One region of the Rouxiella sp. T17 genome, then DNA from elsewhere that is predicted to be linked to it. Evidence: predicted binding sites of a transcription regulator. Region 1 holds the regulator's gene; each other region holds the start of a gene.

The links. Region 1 encodes CRP, which controls carbon source genes, mostly activating them, when cyclic AMP is high. Its sites were predicted from a motif close to ATGTGANNNNNNTCACAT; they were not measured.
Positions count from the first base shown of each region.
Region 2: idnD (L-idonate 5-dehydrogenase) is a predicted target of CRP. The motif match lies at 3,301-3,318, and genes of this name have one in related genera.
Region 3: SC206_RS11670 (DeoR family transcriptional regulator) is a predicted target of CRP. The motif match lies at 3,087-3,104, and genes of this name have one in related genera.
Region 4: SC206_RS08230 (PTS mannitol transporter subunit IICBA) is a predicted target of CRP. The motif match lies at 3,067-3,084, and genes of this name have one in related genera.

Region 1 covers NZ_JAWUEA010000001.1:13,594-18,362, reverse strand. Annotated here, with positions in the region: gene SC206_RS00090 (hydrolase) at 1-786, shown strand, start outside; gene SC206_RS00085 (YheU family protein) at 770-1,018, shown strand; gene SC206_RS00080 (phosphoribulokinase) at 1,173-2,042, shown strand; gene SC206_RS00075 (OsmC family protein) at 2,132-2,542, opposite strand; gene crp (cAMP-activated global transcriptional regulator CRP) at 2,889-3,521, shown strand; gene SC206_RS00065 (YccS/YhfK family putative transporter) at 3,582-4,769, shown strand, end outside.
Region 2 covers NZ_JAWUEA010000027.1:110,731-115,499, reverse strand. Annotated here, with positions in the region: gene SC206_RS08325 (GNAT family N-acetyltransferase) at 1-125, shown strand, start outside; gene SC206_RS08320 (HigA family addiction module antitoxin) at 139-459, shown strand; gene yfcF (glutathione transferase) at 498-1,133, opposite strand; gene SC206_RS08310 (hypothetical protein) at 1,264-1,803, shown strand; gene SC206_RS08305 (benzoate/H(+) symporter BenE family transporter) at 2,010-3,230, shown strand; gene idnD (L-idonate 5-dehydrogenase) at 3,380-4,411, shown strand; gene SC206_RS08295 (cysteine hydrolase family protein) at 4,505-4,769, shown strand, end outside.
Region 3 covers NZ_JAWUEA010000031.1:136,984-141,752, forward strand. Annotated here, with positions in the region: gene SC206_RS11660 (dipeptide ABC transporter ATP-binding protein) at 1-1,543, opposite strand, end outside; gene SC206_RS11665 (isoaspartyl peptidase/L-asparaginase family protein) at 1,584-2,597, opposite strand; gene SC206_RS11670 (DeoR family transcriptional regulator) at 2,823-3,053, opposite strand; gene moeA (molybdopterin molybdotransferase MoeA) at 3,358-4,614, shown strand; gene moeB (molybdopterin-synthase adenylyltransferase MoeB) at 4,619-4,769, shown strand, end outside.
Region 4 covers NZ_JAWUEA010000027.1:93,511-98,279, forward strand. Annotated here, with positions in the region: gene SC206_RS08220 (sugar phosphate isomerase/epimerase family protein) at 348-1,232, shown strand; gene aroD (type I 3-dehydroquinate dehydratase) at 1,278-2,051, shown strand; gene SC206_RS08230 (PTS mannitol transporter subunit IICBA) at 3,361-4,769, shown strand, end outside.

The DNA.
Region 1 (4,769 bases):
CACGGGCTTTTGCAGGCGTGGCGCGATAAAGGCGGCCTTGGCGTAGTGATGCATTTTCGCGGTTGCAGCGGCGAACCCAATCGGCTGCGGCGCATTTACCACTCTGGCGAAACCGAAGACGCGCGCTTTTTCCTTAACTGGCTGACGCAAACTTATGGCGAAGCGCCGACCGCCGCGGTCGGATTTTCGCTGGGCGGCAATATGCTGGCCTGTTATCTCGGGCAGGAAGGTGAAAATTGTCGTTTGCAGGCGGCGGTGATTGTCTCGGCGCCTTTGATGCTCGAACCCTGCGCGCTGCGCCTTGAGCAAGGTTCGTCACGGATTTATCAGCGCTATCTGCTGGACCAGCTCAAAAGTAACGCGCGCCGCAAGTTGTTGAAATATCCCGATACGCTGCCCGTCACGCTGCAAGAGCTTGATGCAATGCGCTACCTGCGTGAATTCGATGACGCCATCACTTCGAAAGCTCACGGCTTTCAAAACGCGCTAGACTATTATCGACGCTGTAGCGGATTGCCGCTGCTACCGAAGGTCAAAGTGCCGTTGCTGATTATTCACGCCAAAGACGACCCTTTCATGACTGACGCGGTGATCCCCGACCCACGTGACCTGCCGCCTGAGGTAGAATATCAGCTGACCGAACGCGGCGGGCACGTCGGATTTGTCGGCGGCAGCTGGCGTCATCCGCAGATGTGGCTGGAAACACGCATTCCCGACTGGCTGGCTCCGCGCCTGCTGGCCGAATCAACGATTGAGAAAAATAGACACCATGATCATTCCTTATAAAGAATTGCCACCCGAAACCCTCGACAGTGTCATCGAAGCCTTTGTGCTGCGCGAAGGCACCGATTACGGCGAGCAGGAAAGAACGCTGGAGCAAAAGGTGGAAGACGTGCGCCGCCAGCTTAAAAGCGGCGACATCGTGCTGGTGTGGTCGGAGTTGCACGAAACGCTCAATATCATGCCGCGCGGCCAGTTTCGCGCCGGCGATGAAGAACGCGATGACTATATTCCATAACCCAACGGCGTAGTTCCTTAACCCAAAGGCGTGGTTCCATAACTAAATAGCAAGCTTAAGCAGCCAAACGCGACGCGGAGATCTCCTGTCACTTAGCGCATAGATATGGTAACAATAAGCTTAATTATGCGCGAACCGCAGGAGTCCGACACCGATGTCAGCTAAACACCCCGTTATCGCCGTCACTGGCTCGAGCGGCGCTGGAACGACCACCACCAGCCTGGCTTTTCGCAAGATATTTCAACAGCAGGGCCTGCACGCCGCCCAGCTTGAAGGCGATAGCTTTCACCACTTTACGCGCCCCGAAATGGACGCGGCAATCCGCAAGGCGCGCGATTTAGGCCGTCATATCAGCTACTTTGGTCCCGAGGCCAATGACTTCACGCTGCTGGAACAAAGCTTTATCGAATACGGCAAGACCGGCTCCGGCCGCTCGCGCAAGTATCTGCATACTTATGACGAAGCCGTGCCCTACAATCAGGTGCCCGGCACCTTCACGCCGTGGCAGGCGCTGCCCGAACCGACCGATATTCTGTTTTACGAAGGCCTGCACGGCGGCGTGGTGACGAATCAGGTCGACGTCGCCAAACACGTCGATTTGCTGGTGGGCGTGGTGCCTATCGTCAACCTTGAATGGATCCAAAAACTGGTACGCGACACCGGCGAGCGCGGTCACTCCCGCGAGGCGGTGATGGATTCCGTCGTCAGGTCAATGGATGACTACATCAGCTACATCACGCCGCAGTTTTCCCGCACGCACATCAACTTCCAGCGCGTACCGACCATCGATACTTCGAATCCTTTCGCCGCGAAAGCCATTCCGTCGCTGGATGAAAGCTTCGTGGTGATCCATTTTCAGGGACTGGATCAGATCGATTTCCCATATTTGCTGGCGATGCTGCAAGGTTCGTTTATCTCGCACATCAACACGCTGGTGGTGCCGGGCGGCAAGATGGGGCTGGCGATGGAGCTGATCATGGGTCCGCTGGTGCAGCGTTTGATGGAAGGCAAGAAAATCGAATAATGCTGAAAAACGCCGCCGCAAAAGGTTTTGAGGCGGCGCGTCGTTCTAAAAGTCGATTCAATAAACGCTGAAAAGCGCCTGAATTTCGATTAACTTTCTGAATCGATCACTTCAAAGCTGTGCGTAATGGTTGCCGCTTTGCCCAGCATCAGCGAAACCGAGCAGTATTTCTCCGCCGACAGGCTAACCGCGCGCTCGACAACCTTGTCCGTCAGGTCTTTTCCGGTGACGATAAAGTGCAGATTAATGGTCGTAAACAGGCGCGGCGCTTCTTCGCGGCGTTCGGAAGTCAGCTTGACCTCGCAGCCTACGATGTCGTTACGGCCTTTCTGTAAAATAGAAACTACGTCGATGGCGCTGCATCCGCCCGCCGACATCAACAGCATTTCCATCGGGCTTGGGGATTTATCGCCCGCGTTGCCGTCCATGATTATCTGGTGGCCCGACGACGATTCACCCAGAAATGTTAAACCTTCGACCCACTTTACTCGTGCCTGCATTGGTTTCTCTCCTGCCACAATTTTTAAAACAGACTACCCTTTAGCCCTGAAACTGGCAATGTAACTCGATCCGCATCATGCTGAAGCGAGACAACACAAGACACGTCTGCAAACCTGTGCTACAAACAAAGCCGAAAGAAACTTTCCAACAAGTTGCGGTCAGGTTTTTTAGGTGTTAACAGGATAACCTTGGTGATAAGGGCAAATTACCGCTTAAATCACTCTACCTGCCGCTTGCAGCATTGCTGGTCAGTTCATATGCTAAAAGAGCGCGAAGTAAAAAATCGCCGTACAGGGACTCAGAACCCTGCGATTTTGGGCAGCGATAATAAGAGGATAATAACTAATGGTTCTCGGCAAGCCACAAACAGACCCTACTCTCGAATGGTTCCTGTCTCATTGTCATATACACAAGTACCCTTCTAAAAGTACGCTGATTCACCAAGGTGAAAAGGCCGAAACGCTTTATTACATCGTGAAAGGCTCGGTTGCCGTGCTTATCAAAGATGAAGAAGGCAAAGAGATGATACTTTCCTACCTGAATCAGGGTGACTTCATCGGCGAGCTGGGACTCTTCGAAGAAGGTCAGGAACGTAGCGCGTGGGTAAGAGCGAAAACTGCCTGTGAAGTGGCCGAAATTTCCTACAAGAAATTCCGCCAGCTGATCCAGGTTAACCCGGATATTCTGATGCGCCTCTCTGCGCAGATGGCGAGCCGACTGCAAATCACGTCCGAAAAAGTAGGTAACCTTGCTTTCCTCGATGTGACCGGTCGTATTGCCCAGACTCTGCTGAATCTGGCTAAACAGCCCGATGCCATGACCCATCCCGATGGTATGCAGATCAAGATTACCCGTCAGGAAATTGGTCAGATCGTCGGTTGCTCACGCGAGACGGTAGGTCGAATTCTCAAAATGCTCGAAGATCAGAGTCTGATCTCGGCGCACGGTAAAACGATTGTCGTTTACGGCACCCGTTAATCGTTTTAAAAACGGCATGGCGATTCGTCGTCGTGCCGTTTTTGTTTGAATCTCTTTCAAATGACGCTTTGGCGACGACTCTTTTACCATCCTGAAATCAACTATGCGCTGCGTCAAACGCTGGTGCTATGCCTGCCTATCGCCTTTGCCATGCTGTTTGGCCAACTCAAGATGGGTCTGCTGTTCGCGCTGGTGCCTGCCTGCTGCAATATTTCCGGTCTCGATACGCCCCACAAACATTTCTTCAAGCGGCTGGTGATTGGCGGCTCGCTGTTTGCCGTCAGCAGTATTTTGCTCCAGCTGATGCTGGTGAACTGGCACGTGCCGCTGCCGTTTATCATGCTGAGTTTCGCGCTGGTGATTGGCGTGACGGGCGAAATCGGTCCGCTGCATGCACGACTGCTTTCGGGCGCGCTGGTGGCCTCAATCTTTACGCTGAGCATGGCGGGCGTGGTGCCCATCTGGCACGCGCCGCTGCTTTTTGTGGTCGGTACAGCCTGGTACGGACTGTTTAACTGGCTGTGGTTCCGACTTTCGGAAGAGCAGCCGATGCGTGAAACCCTCAGTCAGCTGTATAACGAGCTCGCCGATTATTTCGAGGCGAAATATACCCTGCTGACTCAGCACACCGATCCCGACACTGCGCTGCCGCCGCTGTTGAAAAGGCAGCAAAAGGTGATCGATTTAATTGCCACGCTGTATCAACAGATGCACATGTTGCCCAACAACGATCATCAGCATCGTAAACGGCTGCTGCGCAATTTTCAGGTGGCGCTGGATTTGCAGGAGCACATTACCGTCAGTTTGCACCTGCCCGAAGAGGTGCAAAAGCTGGTGGAAGAGAGCCACGCCGAGGCGGTGATTGCCCGCAACGCGCAGGTGATTAGCGCGAGGCTGCGACGGATTGGCGACGACATTCTCTATCATCGACGTTCGCCTCGTTTTTCAATGGCAAACGAACTGGCGGCGCTGGAAAAGATCGCCTCGCGCTATCGCGATAATCCGGTTGGCCAGTTTTGCTATTACCATTTCAGCCGCATTGCGCGACTGCTGCGCACCCAGCGCCCGCTGTATCGCCGCGATTTAATGCAGGATAAAAATCGCCTGCCGTTCTGGGCCGCGCTGAAAAGTTATCTGTCTTTCAAGTCTGCCGCCTTGCGCAACGCCGCGCGATTGGGCGTGATTCTGGCGATCGGCAGCACGCTCGGCATGTTCTTTAATTTGCCGAAACCTTACTGGATTTTGCTC
Region 2 (4,769 bases), on a different contig from region 1:
CGTTTTACGAGCGCCAAGGCTACGCGTGCAAAATGACGCTGGAAGAATTTATCGCTGACATCCGCCCACTCCCCGAGCTCGAAGCCACCCACCAGCGTTTTTATCTGACTAAAAAGTTGGGTTAACTAAGGAAAACAAATGGATACCCTAACGCGTGAACCCACTTCCGTGGGGGAGATTTTGGTTAAGGAATTCCTTAAGCCTTTGAATATCACGCAAGCGCAGCTTGCTCAGGCCATGAATTTTTCTCGGAAAACCGTGAGTGAAATTTGCAATGATAAACGTCGTCTCAGCGTTGATGATTCAATAATGTTGGGCGATCTTTTTGAAACATCTGCCGATTTCTGGATAAATTTACAAGCTGCACACGATCGCTGGGAGGCTCGTCAAAAGCATGCTCAAGGATTAGTGTTCAGGCCCATTATCGAAATATTGGGCAGAGGTTCAGCTATTTGTTAATGATTTACCGCGTAGTGCAAATACTACGCAGTAATGTGCTATTTTTTACCCGATAACGCCAGCCACTCTTTGACCGAGTCGCGCTGCCATTGGCGCTCAACGTATTCGACCAGTTTTTCAGGCAGGGCGTCGCCGTTCAAATGCAGGCGATTAAGCATCAGCGCTAAATCGGTATCAGCAATACACCATTCACCAAACAAATTATTCCGCTCATCAAGTAAACGCAGCGCGGCGTCGACAAGCTTGTCGGCGGCGGCCTGTCCGGCTGAGGTCAACGGCGGGCGATGCTGACCGGCAAATACGATTTCTGTCGAACGCTCTTCGCGAATAGCCATTAAATCACTGCGCAACCACGCCTGAATCTCGCGGGCTTTTGCCCTATCTTCGGGATTGGACGGGTAAATGGCGGCGAACGTCGGCGCGGGGAACAGCTCTTCAATATATTCGTCAATCGCCGAAGATTCAGAAAGCTGGAAACTGCCGTTCGACAATGTCGGCACGCGACGGGTAGTAGAAATAGCCGAATAGCTCTCTTTAAGGTTCTCCGCCTGCGCCAGATCGACCGTTTCAATCTCAAACGGAATGCCTTTTTCCGTCAGCGCAACAAATGCCGACATCACATACGGACTATAATAATTAGCATCGGAATAGAGCGTTAAAGTAGGTTGTTGCACTTTTGTCTCCTGAAAAAGAAGGGTTTATTCCCTGTCCTGATCGTTGAAACATAGCCTACTCTTTACTCAATAACTATATGTCTTACTCAATAACGCTGCGGCTGATGAATAATTCCTTTGAGGAGGCTTAATGAAGAGATGCGTTCTGACAATGGCGGTGCTGCTTGCTACGCTTTTTTCCGCCCATTCTGAAGCCTCTTCGGCCCAGGAGATTAAAGAAAAATTTAACCGCATGGAGATAGGCGATCGCACGCTGTGCCTCAGCGACATTCTTTATCCCAACGAACAGGCAATGAAAGTCATCGAAAACGGTTTTTTGGTGCAAAAATCGAAAGATGAGCTGGTTTATCAAACGGTTTTAATCTATCTGCTTGGCAACGACGTGACCGTCAATATTCACGCGCTTATCGTCAGCCGCTTAAATAAAAATTCTTTTTCCAACGAGTTCAGGGATACCTTTATTCAGGTGACCGGCCTCGACCAACCGACACAGGCGGCGGCCAAGGCTAACATCTTGAAAAGCTATCAGGAATCGGTCGTAAAGCAGATTAATGTAGTGCCTTACAGCGCGGTGCTGCTTAACGAAAAGGGCTATGAAATCAGCCAGCAAGAGGATGAGGTCAGCGAGCTGAGCACCTGCTACATTTCACCTATCAAAACAGCGGAATGAAGAGACAGATTAGCGCTGAAATTGCCTTTATCATTTCCATACCCGCCGATTAATCAGACGCCAGTACGCAATAATAAGCTCAAAATAAAGACGATTGTACGCTTTTCCCCACGATGATAATCTCAACCTCTTTGATCTTTAACGTAAAAGCATGATTCCCCGCTTTTGCGTCTTTCTGCACGGCAACTAAAAAACAGGGTCAGTGGATGAGTTTTTCAAAATGTAGTCTGCAAGATTGGTCATTTTCAACGATTATCGCCGGATTTGTTGCCGTATTAGTAGGCTACACCAGCGCCGCCGCGATTGTCTTTCAGGCTTATCAGTCAGCGGGCGCGAGTCTTGAACAGATCGGCAGCTGGTTCACCATGCTCGGCTTCGGCATGGGCCTTACCACGATGGGCCTATCACTCTATTATAAAACGCCGATATTAACCGCGTGGTCAACGCCGGGCGCGGCGCTTTTGGTCACCAGCATGCCGGGCATTTCGATTAACGATGCGATTGGCGTGTTTGTCTTCGCCAACGGACTGATATTTTTAGCAGGCGTGACCGGGTTATTCGCGCGACTGATGCGCTATATTCCGCAGGCGCTGTCAGCGGCGATGCTGGGCGGAATTCTGCTGCGTTTTGGCCTCGACGCCTTTGCCTCGTTGCAAACTAATTTGGCGCTGGCGGGCAGCATGTGTGTCGTTTATCTGTTCGCAAAACGGTTTATCGCCCGCTATGCCGTCATTCTTTCCCTTGCTGTTGGCCTCGCGATTGCGGCGCTGCAAGGTGATATCGCCTCTCACGGACAGACGCTGCATTTTGCCGCGCCCGTGCTCATCGCGCCGCATTTCTCCTGGTCAACGATGATAGGCATCGGCTTGCCGTTCTTTATTGTGACCATGGCGTCGCAAAACGCGCCGGGAATCGCGACTTTACAAGCCTCGGGTTATAAAGTGCAGGTTTCAATCCTGATTGCCGTTATTGCGCTGGTTACCCTGATTTTGGCACCTTTCGGCGTCTATTCGATTGGTATTGCTGCCATTACTGCGGCGATGTGTATGGGAAAAGACGTGCATCCCGATCCCAAAAAATGTTACACCGCTGCCGTAGCGGCGGGCGGCTTTTACCTGCTCGCTGGCTTATTAGGCGGCTCAATCGGCTCGCTGTTTACCGCCCTGCCTGCGCCGCTTATTCACACCATTGCCGGCCTGGCATTACTCGGTACGATTTCGGGCAGCCTGTTCCGCGCCCTTTCTGAAGAGAAACAACGCGACGCCGCGATAATAACTTTTCTGATCACCGCTTCGGGCATTCAACTGTTTGGGGTCGGCTCTGCCTTCTGGGGTTTGATCGGTGGCGTCATAACTCATGCCATTGTGAGCTTCTCATTTAAATCCTCACAAAAAAATCAGCAAAAAATCAGTAATTCCGCGCCTTAAAATCCATCAGGGGTCTCAAAAAGTTGAGGCCCTTCATGTTATGGGTAACAAGATTCGGTAACACGCCATTTAGTGACACGCATCACATTTTCACTCTCGCAAAGCCTTTTAACTGATCTAATAAACCGCCAGACAAAGAGCAAAATGAAATGAAAATCGAGACAAAATCTTGCGTAGTGACCGGGAAAAAAGACGTGGCTGTGGTTGATCAACAGCTTGAATATCAGGGCGAAGGCACCTTGGTTAAAGTGACACGCGGCGGAATTTGTGGCTCTGACTTGCACTATTACGAGCACGGCGCGGTCGGCGATTTTAAAGTCCGTGAGGCGATGGTGTTAGGCCATGAAGTGGTTGGCGTGGTCGAACAGTCCGATAACGCCGCACTGAAGCCCGGCCAAAAAGTGGCGTTAAACCCGAGCAAGCCTTGTAAAGCCTGCAAATATTGTCTGGCCGGCGAAGAAAACCAGTGTACGACAATGAAATTTTTCGGCAGCGCGATGTATTTCCCTCACATCAACGGTGCTTTTACCCAGTTCAAAATCGTCGATAGCGAACAGTGTATTCCATTTGATAACAGCGTAAGCGACCGCCTGATGGTATTTGCAGAACCCTTGGCCGTCGCAATCCACGCCGTCAATCAGGCAGGCGACGTGCAAGGCAAAAGCGTGTTCGTTTCTGGCGTTGGGCCAATCGGCAGTCTGATTGCCGCTGCGGCAAAAGCTAAAGGCGCGGCAGAAGTGGTCTGTACTGATTTAAGCCCCCGCTGTCTGGAAATTGCCAAAGCGATGGGCGCCACCAAAACGCTGGATGCCGCTAACGGCGATTTCGCGCCATATCTGGAGCAGAAAGGCTATTTCGACGTCTCTTTCGATGCTTCGGGCCATCATTCCTCGATTCGTCGCTGTCTGGAAGTTACTCGCGCCAAGGGCACATTAGTGCAGGTTGGCATGGGCGGCGCAATTCCTGATTTCCCGATGATGATGCTGATTGCCAAAGAGATTAAGTGGGTCGGTAGCTTCCGCTTTACCGAAGAGTTCGTCACCGCCGTCGAATGGCTGGCCGATAAGGTGATTGACCCGATGCCGCTGCTCTCCGCCGAGTATCCACAGGATCAGTTAACCGACGCGCTAAAATTCGCCGCCGACAAAACCAAGGCTTCAAAAGTGCAGCTGGTGTTTTAGTCCGCCTGCGTCACCATCATGTCCGTTTTTGGCCTTCTTCTCCCGCTCTAGTGCGCGCACTATGGCGTTAACTTAACGAGAGGAGGGCCGAAAATGTCCAACAGCGCATTATTGATCATCGACGTACAGCGTTCATTCGAGCACAGACCATTCTGGCAGGAAGAGGATTTTCCGGCGTTTAAACAGGCGATTTCGCGTCTAATTGAGGGCTGTGAAAGCCGCAACGTGCCGCTGGTCGATATTTTCCACGTCAGTCAGGGCCCTTTTGCGCTGGAATCCGGCTTTGTTACGCCGATGTCCTTCCTCCAACACGAGCCGCAGGCACGTTTTTACAAACACGTGCATAATGCCTTAACGG
Region 3 (4,769 bases), on a different contig from region 1:
CGAGCGCGGAAACGGATTCGTCGGCAATCACCACTTTCGGATTCAGCGCCAGCGCGCGGGCGATACAGATTCGCTGCCTTTGGCCGCCTGAAAACTCGTGCGGATAGCGATCGGCGTGTTCAGGCAGCAGCCCAACCTTCTCCAATAACCACGAAACGCGCGCTTTCGCCTCCTGCCGCGTGCCAATTTTGTGAACCAGCAGCGGTTCCATAATCGAATAACCGACGGTAAGGCGCGGGTCGAGCGAGGCGTAGGGATCCTGAAAAATAAACTGAATATCACGCCGCAAATGCTGCAATGAAGAGGAAGAAATTTGCCCCGTCTTGCTGTTATCGGAAACGTCGCCATCAAACACGGTTTTGCCATTAAAAATCACCGATCCGCCCTGACTTTCGACCAGTCGCAGCAGCGATCGCCCGGTTGTGGATTTTCCACAGCCCGACTCGCCCACCAGCGCCAAGGTTTCACCCGGATGCAGGTCAAAGCTGACCTTTTCGACGGCGTGCACGTAACGCGTCACGCGATTTAGCCAGCCGCTGCGCAGGGGAAATCGGGTCACCAGATTACGGACCTGTAAAATAGGCGCAGCGTTAGGGCGTAGCGTGGTTTGAATCAGGGAATCGGGATCAACAGCCGGTGCGTTGTCCGAGACGGCGAGCAGCGGAAAACGTGCGGGCAACTGGGTGCCTGCCATCGCGCCAAGCTGGGGCACGGCGGCAAGTAGCGCGCGGGTGTAAGGATGCTGCGGCGCATTGAAAATCTGGCTGACCTCGCCCTCTTCCACGCTTTCGCCTTTATACATCACCAACACGCGATCGGCGATTTCGGCCACCACACCCATGTCGTGGGTAATGAAAATCACCGCCATCTGCATCTCTTGTTGCAGGACGCGAATTAACTGCAAAATTTGCGCCTGAATAGTGACGTCGAGCGCGGTCGTGGGTTCGTCGGCAATCAGCAGCGCCGGTTTGCAGGAGAGCGCCATCGCAATCATCACCCGTTGGCGCATGCCGCCCGAAAGTTGATGCGGATAACTGACGAGGATATTTTTGGCTTCGGGAATGCGCACCAGTTCCAGCATGCGCAGCGCTTCGGCAGAGGCCGCCGCGTGGTCTTTGCCCTGATGCAGTCGAATGGATTCGGCAATCTGCTCGCCGACGGTAAACACCGGGTTCAGCGAGGTCATCGGCTCTTGAAAAATCATCGCCATGTCCGCGCCGCGCAGCTTGCGCATTTCGGATTGGCGGGCAGTGGTCAGATTCACCTGCTGCCCATTGCGCCGCCGAAAGTTGATGTCGCCGTGATGCAGCTCGCCGCCGCCCTGCTCCACCAACCGCATGAGCGCCAGAGACGTCACGGATTTCCCCGAACCTGACTCCCCGACGATCGCCAACGTTTCGCCGCGTTTCACCTCGAAGCTGAGATTGCGGACGGCGTCGGTGGTTTGCCCGTCATGCACAAAACGCACGCCGAGGTCGCGCACCGACAGCACCTCATCCTCTTGCAAGGCAGGGCTGACAGGTTGAGGATTTTGCGATTTCACCGTGACTCCTTACTCATTTAACGCTCCCTGAAAACACGTTTTATCGATAGATTGCGACCTCGGGCGCCTGACCGACGTAGCCAAAGCCGCGATACATGCCTTCGCTGTTAAACGGCAGGCAAACGTTGCCGAAACGGTCAATGGCAATCATGCCGCCCTGACCGTCGAGCGCGACCAGTTTTTCCATGACGACTTTGTCGGCGGCCTGTTGCAGCGTCATGCCGGCATAGTCGATGAGCGCTGCGACGTCGTAAGCCGCCACTGCGCGCATGAAAACTTCGCCGGTGCCGGTGCTGGAAACGGCAACCGTGCGATTGCTGGCGTAGCAGCCCGCGCCAATAATTGGCGTATCGCCTACTCTTCCGGCCTGTTTGTTGGTCATGCCGCCGGTTGACGTCGCCGCCGCCAGATTACCAAAAGCGTCTAACGCCACCGCGCCGACTGTACCAAATTTGCGATCGGGATCGAGTGGATCGTCCGATTTACTCGCCGTCAGCGACGCCGCGTCGTGATCCAGCATGACGCCCGCGCTGGCCTTGGCGCGCTGCAACTGGTCATAGCGCTCCTGAGTATAAAAATAGTCTGCCGCCACCATTTCCTGCTGATGCTCGCGGGCGAAAATTTCTGCACCTTCGCCAGTAAACAGGACGTGCGGACTCAATTCCATCACTTTTCGCGCAGTTAAAATCGGATTGCGAATATGGCTCACGCAGCTTACCGCGCCTGCGTCGAGCGTTTTGCCATCCATGATGCAGGCGTCCAGCTCATGGGTGCCCAAATGGGTCATCACCGATCCGGTTCCGGCGTTGAACAGCGGACACTCTTCGAGCAGGCGCACGGCTTCGGTCACGGCGTCCAGCGCGCTGCCGCCCGCCGCCAGAATCGCCTGACCGCTGCTGACAATCTGTTCCAGCGCGAGCAAATAAAGGCGCTCTTTTTCAGCGCTCATCGCCGCCCGCGTTATCGCGCCCGCGCCGCCATGAATGGCAATGACCGCGACCGGCGCGGAAAGGTTGGGCTTTTCACTGTTGGAAACGTTGCTTGAATCTGTCATGTGCGCGCTCTTCTGCCATTAAGGCAGTCTAAAGAATAGTCGAAGATTTTGACTATATTTAGCCCGCCAGCGTATGTAAAGCTGAAAGTGAAGTCCACGGCAACAGAGGTAATTGCTTAGAATATTTAGAGAAAATTGCGGATAAAATCGAATAACGTCGGGACGTAAGGCATAAAAAAAGGAAAACCAGCGGGACTGATTTTCCTTTTTTCTATTGCGGGGTGCTCAACTTGGCGAGACGCGCTGCAAGCTGTTGATCCAGCCGTAAGACGGCAGTGGATCTACGCGCCGGGCCCGACCATGGCGGCGCTGAATCAATCCTTTGTCTTGCATTTCATTGAGGTCACGGCGAATTGTTTCCAAACTCACCGCCAACCACTGCGCTAACTCGTTTACCTGAACTACCTCATGCTGATCCACCAATTTCAATATTGCCTGGTGGCGGTTTTTTTTCATCACGATGCAACTCCAAACGCAGAAGACAATTTTATGTGACACAGGTCACAAAATCGAGGCTTATGATACGCGTTTGCAGCGGTAAATTTTGCGATCGATCTCATTGTTTTAAGATTTTTATCAGCGGAAATTTAGCTTTTCTGGCTTTTTTAGCGTTAAAGGATCGTTTTGAAGCGGGGTTAAGCCGAGACGTTCGAGAGAGGTGTATTAATGAAGGGCGCGTTTTCTGGCATACTGACAGAATCGTTTTCAACACCTATTTCATCCTTATTTTCTCAGCACCGGTCATAAAAAAGGTTTACTCATGGAAAACACGTTCACTTCCGGCCTGATTTCTCTTCAGGAAGCGCTGGATAAAATGCTGACGCAAACCGCGCCGCTGACCTCCACGCAAACCGAATGGCTGCCGCTGACCGAATCCGCCGGACGCATTACGGCAACGCCCGTCAGTTCGCCGGTATTTGTGCCGCCTTTCGATAACTCCGCGATGGACGGTTATGCCATTCGCAGCGCCGATTTCCATCCCGAAGCCATTTTCCCCGTGGCGGGTAAAGCCTTTGCCGGCGCGCCTTTTACGGGTGAATGGCCCGCGGGAAGCGCTATTCGCATCATGACGGGCGCGCCTGTGCCAGCCGGTGCCGACGTGGTTATCATGCAGGAAGAGGCCGAAACGCGTGACGCGGGCGTGCGTTTTACCGCCGAGATTCAGCCGGGACAAAATATTCGCCTAATCGGTGACGACATTCGTGAAGGTCAGGAAGTATTGGCCGCTGGCGTACGTTTGGGCGCGTCTCAGCTGCCGTTGCTGGCGTCACTGGGCGTTGAAAAGATTGAAGTTAATCGTCGGCTGAAAGTGGCGGTGTTCTCAACTGGCGACGAGCTGCAACCGGTCGGCACGCCGCTAAAAGAAGGGCAAATTTACGATACCAACCGTTTTGCCGTGCATTTGATGCTCGACAAGCTCGGCTGCGAGGTGCTGGATCTCGGCATTATTCGCGATGACCCCGAGGCGCTGCGTCAGGCGTTTAAACAGGCCGATGAGTTTGCCGATTTGGTGATAAGCAGCGGCGGCGTGTCAGTGGGCGAGGCGGATTACACCAAAACTATGCTCGAAGAGATCGGCACCATCGGTTTCTGGAAGCTGGCAATCAAGCCGGGCAAGCCATTTGCCTTTGGCAAGCTGAATAATGCGTGGTTCTGCGGCCTGCCGGGCAATCCGGTTTCTGCCGCGCTGACCTTTTACCAGCTGGTGCAGCCGCTGATTGCCAAACTGTCGGCGCAAAGCGACTGGAGCCTGCCCCCTCGCCTGCGCGCCAAAGCGGCGACGCCGTTTAAAAAGACGCCGGGACGTTTGGATTTCCAGCGCGCGGTGTTCAGCTATCAACAAGATGATAATGGGCTGGGTGAACTTGAAGCTCGCACCACCGGCGCTCAGGGTTCCCACGTTTTCAGCTCTTACAGTCTGGCGAACTGCTTCGTAGTGCTCGAGCGCGAGCGCGGCGACGTGGCGGTGGGCGAATGGGTTGAGGTCGAGCCGTTCAACGCGCTGTTACAAGGATAAACCGATGACGCTGCCAGAGCTGAGCGACGCAGAAATGCTGCGTTATAATCGCCAAATTGTGCTGCGAGGTTTCGATTTCGACGGACAGGAAAAGCTCAAAGCCAGCCATGCGCTGGTGGTGGGTTTGGGCGGATTAGGCTGTGCTGCCGCGCAGT
Region 4 (4,769 bases), on a different contig from region 1:
TGGTTCTCGGTTAACCCTGCTTCTTGGTTAATCATGATGCTTGGTTAATCTGAGCTTTGAGTTAACCCTAGCTTTCAATAACCTGACTCTTGATAAACAGTATAGACGCTATTTTCAGAAACATATGCTTACCCTCGTTATCATCTATATTCATCCCTCTACAGTTGCTGGCTGCGCTATTAATATTTGTCATCAATAAAGTAACAATATATTCATTTCACGGTACAACGCGTCACAGCGACTATTATTAATATCTTGTTATTAAGATCTGCTTTTTAATTAGGCAAATGACTATTTAAGCCAGTGACTATTTTAATGAGTCACTATTTTGATCAGGGAGAGAAGTGATGAAAAACCTATCCGACAAAGAAATAGCCAACAAAGAAATCACCAATCAGCAAATAGCTAACAAGCTGTTTATCAATACCGTCTGTTTAAGTGGGACAACGCAGGAAAAACTGCGCGCCGCGCACGCCGCCGGTTTTGATCAGGTTGAACTGTGGCGTCAAGATGTTGAAGCAACGGACAGCGACTGTGGCGGGATTAAAGACCTGCTGGCTGCGTTGCCGATCGCTTTAACCGATTATCAGGTGCTGCTGGACTTTGACGGCGCGCCCGACAGCCTTCGTGAAGATAAACGCCAGGAAGCGCTGCAATTGCTTGATACCGCTGTCAAACTTGGCGCAACCACGGTATTGACGCCCGCCTGTACGCACAAAGACTGCGTCAAGGAGCGGGTTGAAGACGATTTACGCTGGCTGGTAAAAGAGGCCGCGCAGCGCGGATTGCGCATCGCCTATGAAGGCATGGCGTGGAGCACGGCGATCAATAACACCGCCGACGCGTGGCAGCTGGTGCAGCGAATCAATGCGCCAAACCTCGGCTTGGTGGTCGACGCTTTCCACATATTTGTTCGTCATCGCACGGTGAAAGATCTCGAAGGCATTCCGATGGATAAAATCTTTTTGGTGCAGCTTTCTGACTTGGCCGAAGAGCCGACGGCGGATCATTTGGTCGATACGGCGCGTCACAGTCGTCTGCTGCCAGGAGAGGGGAAATTCCCGCTCGATACTTTAATGCAGTATTTGCAGCAACATGACTACGCGGGGCCAATCGGTTTGGAAGTGTTTAACGATGAGCTAAAACAGCAGGATGCCACCGAGGTTGCCCGTAAAGCCATGCAGGCCCTGAAAGCGACCTGTTATCAGCATGAAAACCAGACTTCGCGCTAACGCCGCCTCTTAGCTGCCTATCCTAAAAAAGTCAGGAGAGAGATAATGATCGACACAGTGAATGTAAAAGGTATCACCATTGGCGAAGGCCGGCCAAAACTCATCGTGCCCATCGCCGAAAGTATGCAGTCCAACGTGCTGGAAAAGGCGCGCGAACTCTCCACCCGTAAGGATGTTGACGTGGTCGAGCTGCGGCTGGACCCGCTCGATAGCGTCGCGGACACCTTGTCCATCGCCCGTCTCACGTCGCAAGTTTATGACATTATCGCCAGCAAAGTGCTGCTGGTCACCTTCCGCACCAAGCCCGAAGGCGGCAAAAAAGCTATCGCCGACGCCGATTATTGCGCGCTTTATCAGCAAATTTTAACCTACGGTAAAACGGATTTACTGGATATCGAGATGTTCCGCAATCAGGTGCTGGTGCACAAGCTGGTGGCGCACGCGCATGAAATCGGAGTGGGCATTGTGATGTCGAGCCATGATTTTGAGCAAACGCCGCCGCAGGAAGAGATGATTCGTCGTTTGCGATTGCAGCAGGAGATGGGTGCCGACGTGCTTAAAATAGCCGCGATGCCAAAAAACGCCGGCGACGTGCTCGCGCTGATGAACGCCACGTGGGAAATGCACAGTAAATATGCCAAAAAGCCGCTGTTAACGATGTCGATGGGGGGCACGGGCGTGGTTTCGCGCTTAACGGGGGAATTAACCGGCTCCGCATTGGCGTTTGGCATGGTAGGACAATCTTCCGCGCCGGGTCAGGTTGAAGCGCATAATTTGCATCAGGTGCTGGATATTATTCACCAAGCTAGCGCGTCTTGAGGATTTATATGAAAGCGGCGGGGTTGGAAAATAATGGGTTATTAGTTTCCAAATAACTTTCTTTTTCTAAAAGAATGCCTATTTTCTTTCCAATCTCTATCGCATTTCTTTCTGAACTATTTCCCCTCTCTTTCTAATCTATTTTCCTCTCATTCTGATAAACCTATGACAAAAAAAAGCCCCTTATTCTCGGCGAGATAAGGGGATGCCAACGTGGCCAACACCAGGGAATTCACTCTCTTTATAAGTAACAGCTGTATTCGTAAAAACTGCATTATAACAACTGTATTTTGACGGTTTTATTAATTAAATTTGCATTTGTACGGGCTTTTATTGTTACAGCATCTTTATTGCACCTGTACTTTACCTGTACTTAAGTATAGGTTTTATTTTTTATGGATCCAAATATTTTATTTTTAAAATAGCCAGAGTGAGGCTATTTAACGATAGATTAATTATATAAATTTTTATCTTTACCCAATATTATTTAATAACTTTTTCACGCTGACAATTATGCTTAACGCTAAGTTAATGATTCTAATCACAATTAGAATGAGTGTAATAGACATCATCCAAAACCTCTCTTTTTTAGCCTAACCATTTTTTAAGCAACAAAAACTTTAACGCGTTGAGTTAACGCTTTTCTATATATTTTAAACGATGATGAATAGTTAAGAAGCTATTCACGAGGGCAATCAATAAAGCGATATTACCTGTACTTAAGTATAGGTTATATAAGAACGGCGAACTTCGTACTCAGACAAGCCGCCGATCAGCGGAGGAAATTCTTGGATAAATTGACCTGTTTTTAACGACGAGCAAAAGCGGGGCGTTTCATCATGACGACAAAAAGGCCCTGCGGATGAGGCGTAATTTTCTTTCACTAGAACTTGTTAAATTTGCGTTAAAAAAAGCGCCCCGGTTTTTTGTTGCCTTTTTAACCACAATTTCAGTTGGATAGCGAAAATAAATTGTGATCGTTATCACGCTTTGACGATAAAGATCGCCCACAAAAAAGTGACATTGATCACAATTAGTTTACCTTTTGCCCTGCTTTCCACCCATTCTGCTTAAGTTACAGCACTTTTATGTGATGCAGATCACCAAAAGAGAGGGGGAGGAGGGGGTAAAGCAGTGATCCCAATCACGGGCCGAGCCCTGTCTACGCGTGGTCATAATGACGTGCTAGAGTTCGCCTTGCAGACAGCAATTCGACGGGATCCCACAGTTTTGGGTATTGATACCGTCCCAATAATTATCACGTATCGCGCGCTCTTATTGTTAGCGCGTATCAATAGGGGTGTGTTTTATGTTTTCACCAGACGTAAAGGTTAAGGTTCAAAACTTTGGCCGCTTTCTGAGTAACATGGTAATGCCTAATATTGGGGCATTTATCGCGTGGGGTATTATTACCGCGCTGTTCATTCCGACTGGCTGGATCCCGAACGCGACGCTCGCCAAACTTGTCGGCCCGATGATTACTTATCTGCTGCCATTGCTGATTGGCTTTACCGGCGGACGTCTGGTCGCGGGCGATCGCGGCGGCGTGGTCGGTGCCATCACCACCATGGGCGTGATCGTCGGTGCGGATATGCCGATGTTCCTGGGCGCAATGATTGCCGGTCCGCTGGGCGGCTGGTGTATCAAACATTTTGACCGCTGGGTTGACGGTAAGATCAAAAGCGGCTTCGAGATGTTGGTTAACAACTTCTCTGCCGGTATTATCGGCATGCTGCTGGCCATTCTCTCCTTCCTGGCAATCGGGCCGCTGGTCGAAGCGCTGTCCAAGCTGCTGGCGGCGGGCGTGCACATCATGGTTATCCATAACCTGCTGCCGCTGGCTTCCATCTTCGTCGAACCGGCGAAAATCCTGTTCCTGAACAACGCCATCAACCACGGTATCTTCTCGCCGCTGGGTATTCAGCAGGCGTCGGAAGCCGGTAAATCTATCTTCTTCCTGATTGAAGCCAACCCGGGTCCGGGCATGGGCGTGCTGATTGCCTACATGGTGTTTGGACGCGGAAGCGCCAAGCAGTCTGCGGGCGGTGCGGCAATTATCCACTTCCTCGGGGGTATTCACGAAATCTATTTCCCGTACGTGCTGATGAACCCGCGCCTGCTGCTGGCGGTTATTCTGGGCGGCATGACCGGCGTGTTTACGCTGACTCTGCTTAACGGCGGTCTGGTTTCTCCGGCTTCTCCGGGTTCCATCCTTGCGGTTCTGGCGATGACGCCAAAAGGCGCCTATTTCGCTAACATCTCCGCTATCGTCGCGGCCTTCCTGGTCTCTTTCGTTGTCTCTTCCATCCTGCTGAAAAGCTCGAAAGTGAAAGATGAAGACGATTTGGAAGCGGCCACTCGTCGCGTTCAGGATATGAAAGCGCAGTCAAAAGGCGTGACCACGGCGACCGGCGCGGCGGCACCTGCTGGCGTAGCGGGCGACCTCTCTACCGTGCGTAAAATTATCGTAGCCTGCGACGCCGGTATGGGGTCAAGTGCGATGGGCGCGGGCGTTTTACGCAAGAAAGTGCAAGACGCGAAGCTGAGCAATATTTCGGTAACTAACATGGCAATCAACAACTTGCCGGATGATGTCGACCTGGTGATTACTCACCGCGACCTCACCGAGCGCGCCATGCGTCAGGTGCCACACGCGCAGCATATTTCGTTGACCAACTTCCTCGACAGCGGCCTGTATACCGACCTGGTGTCGCGTCT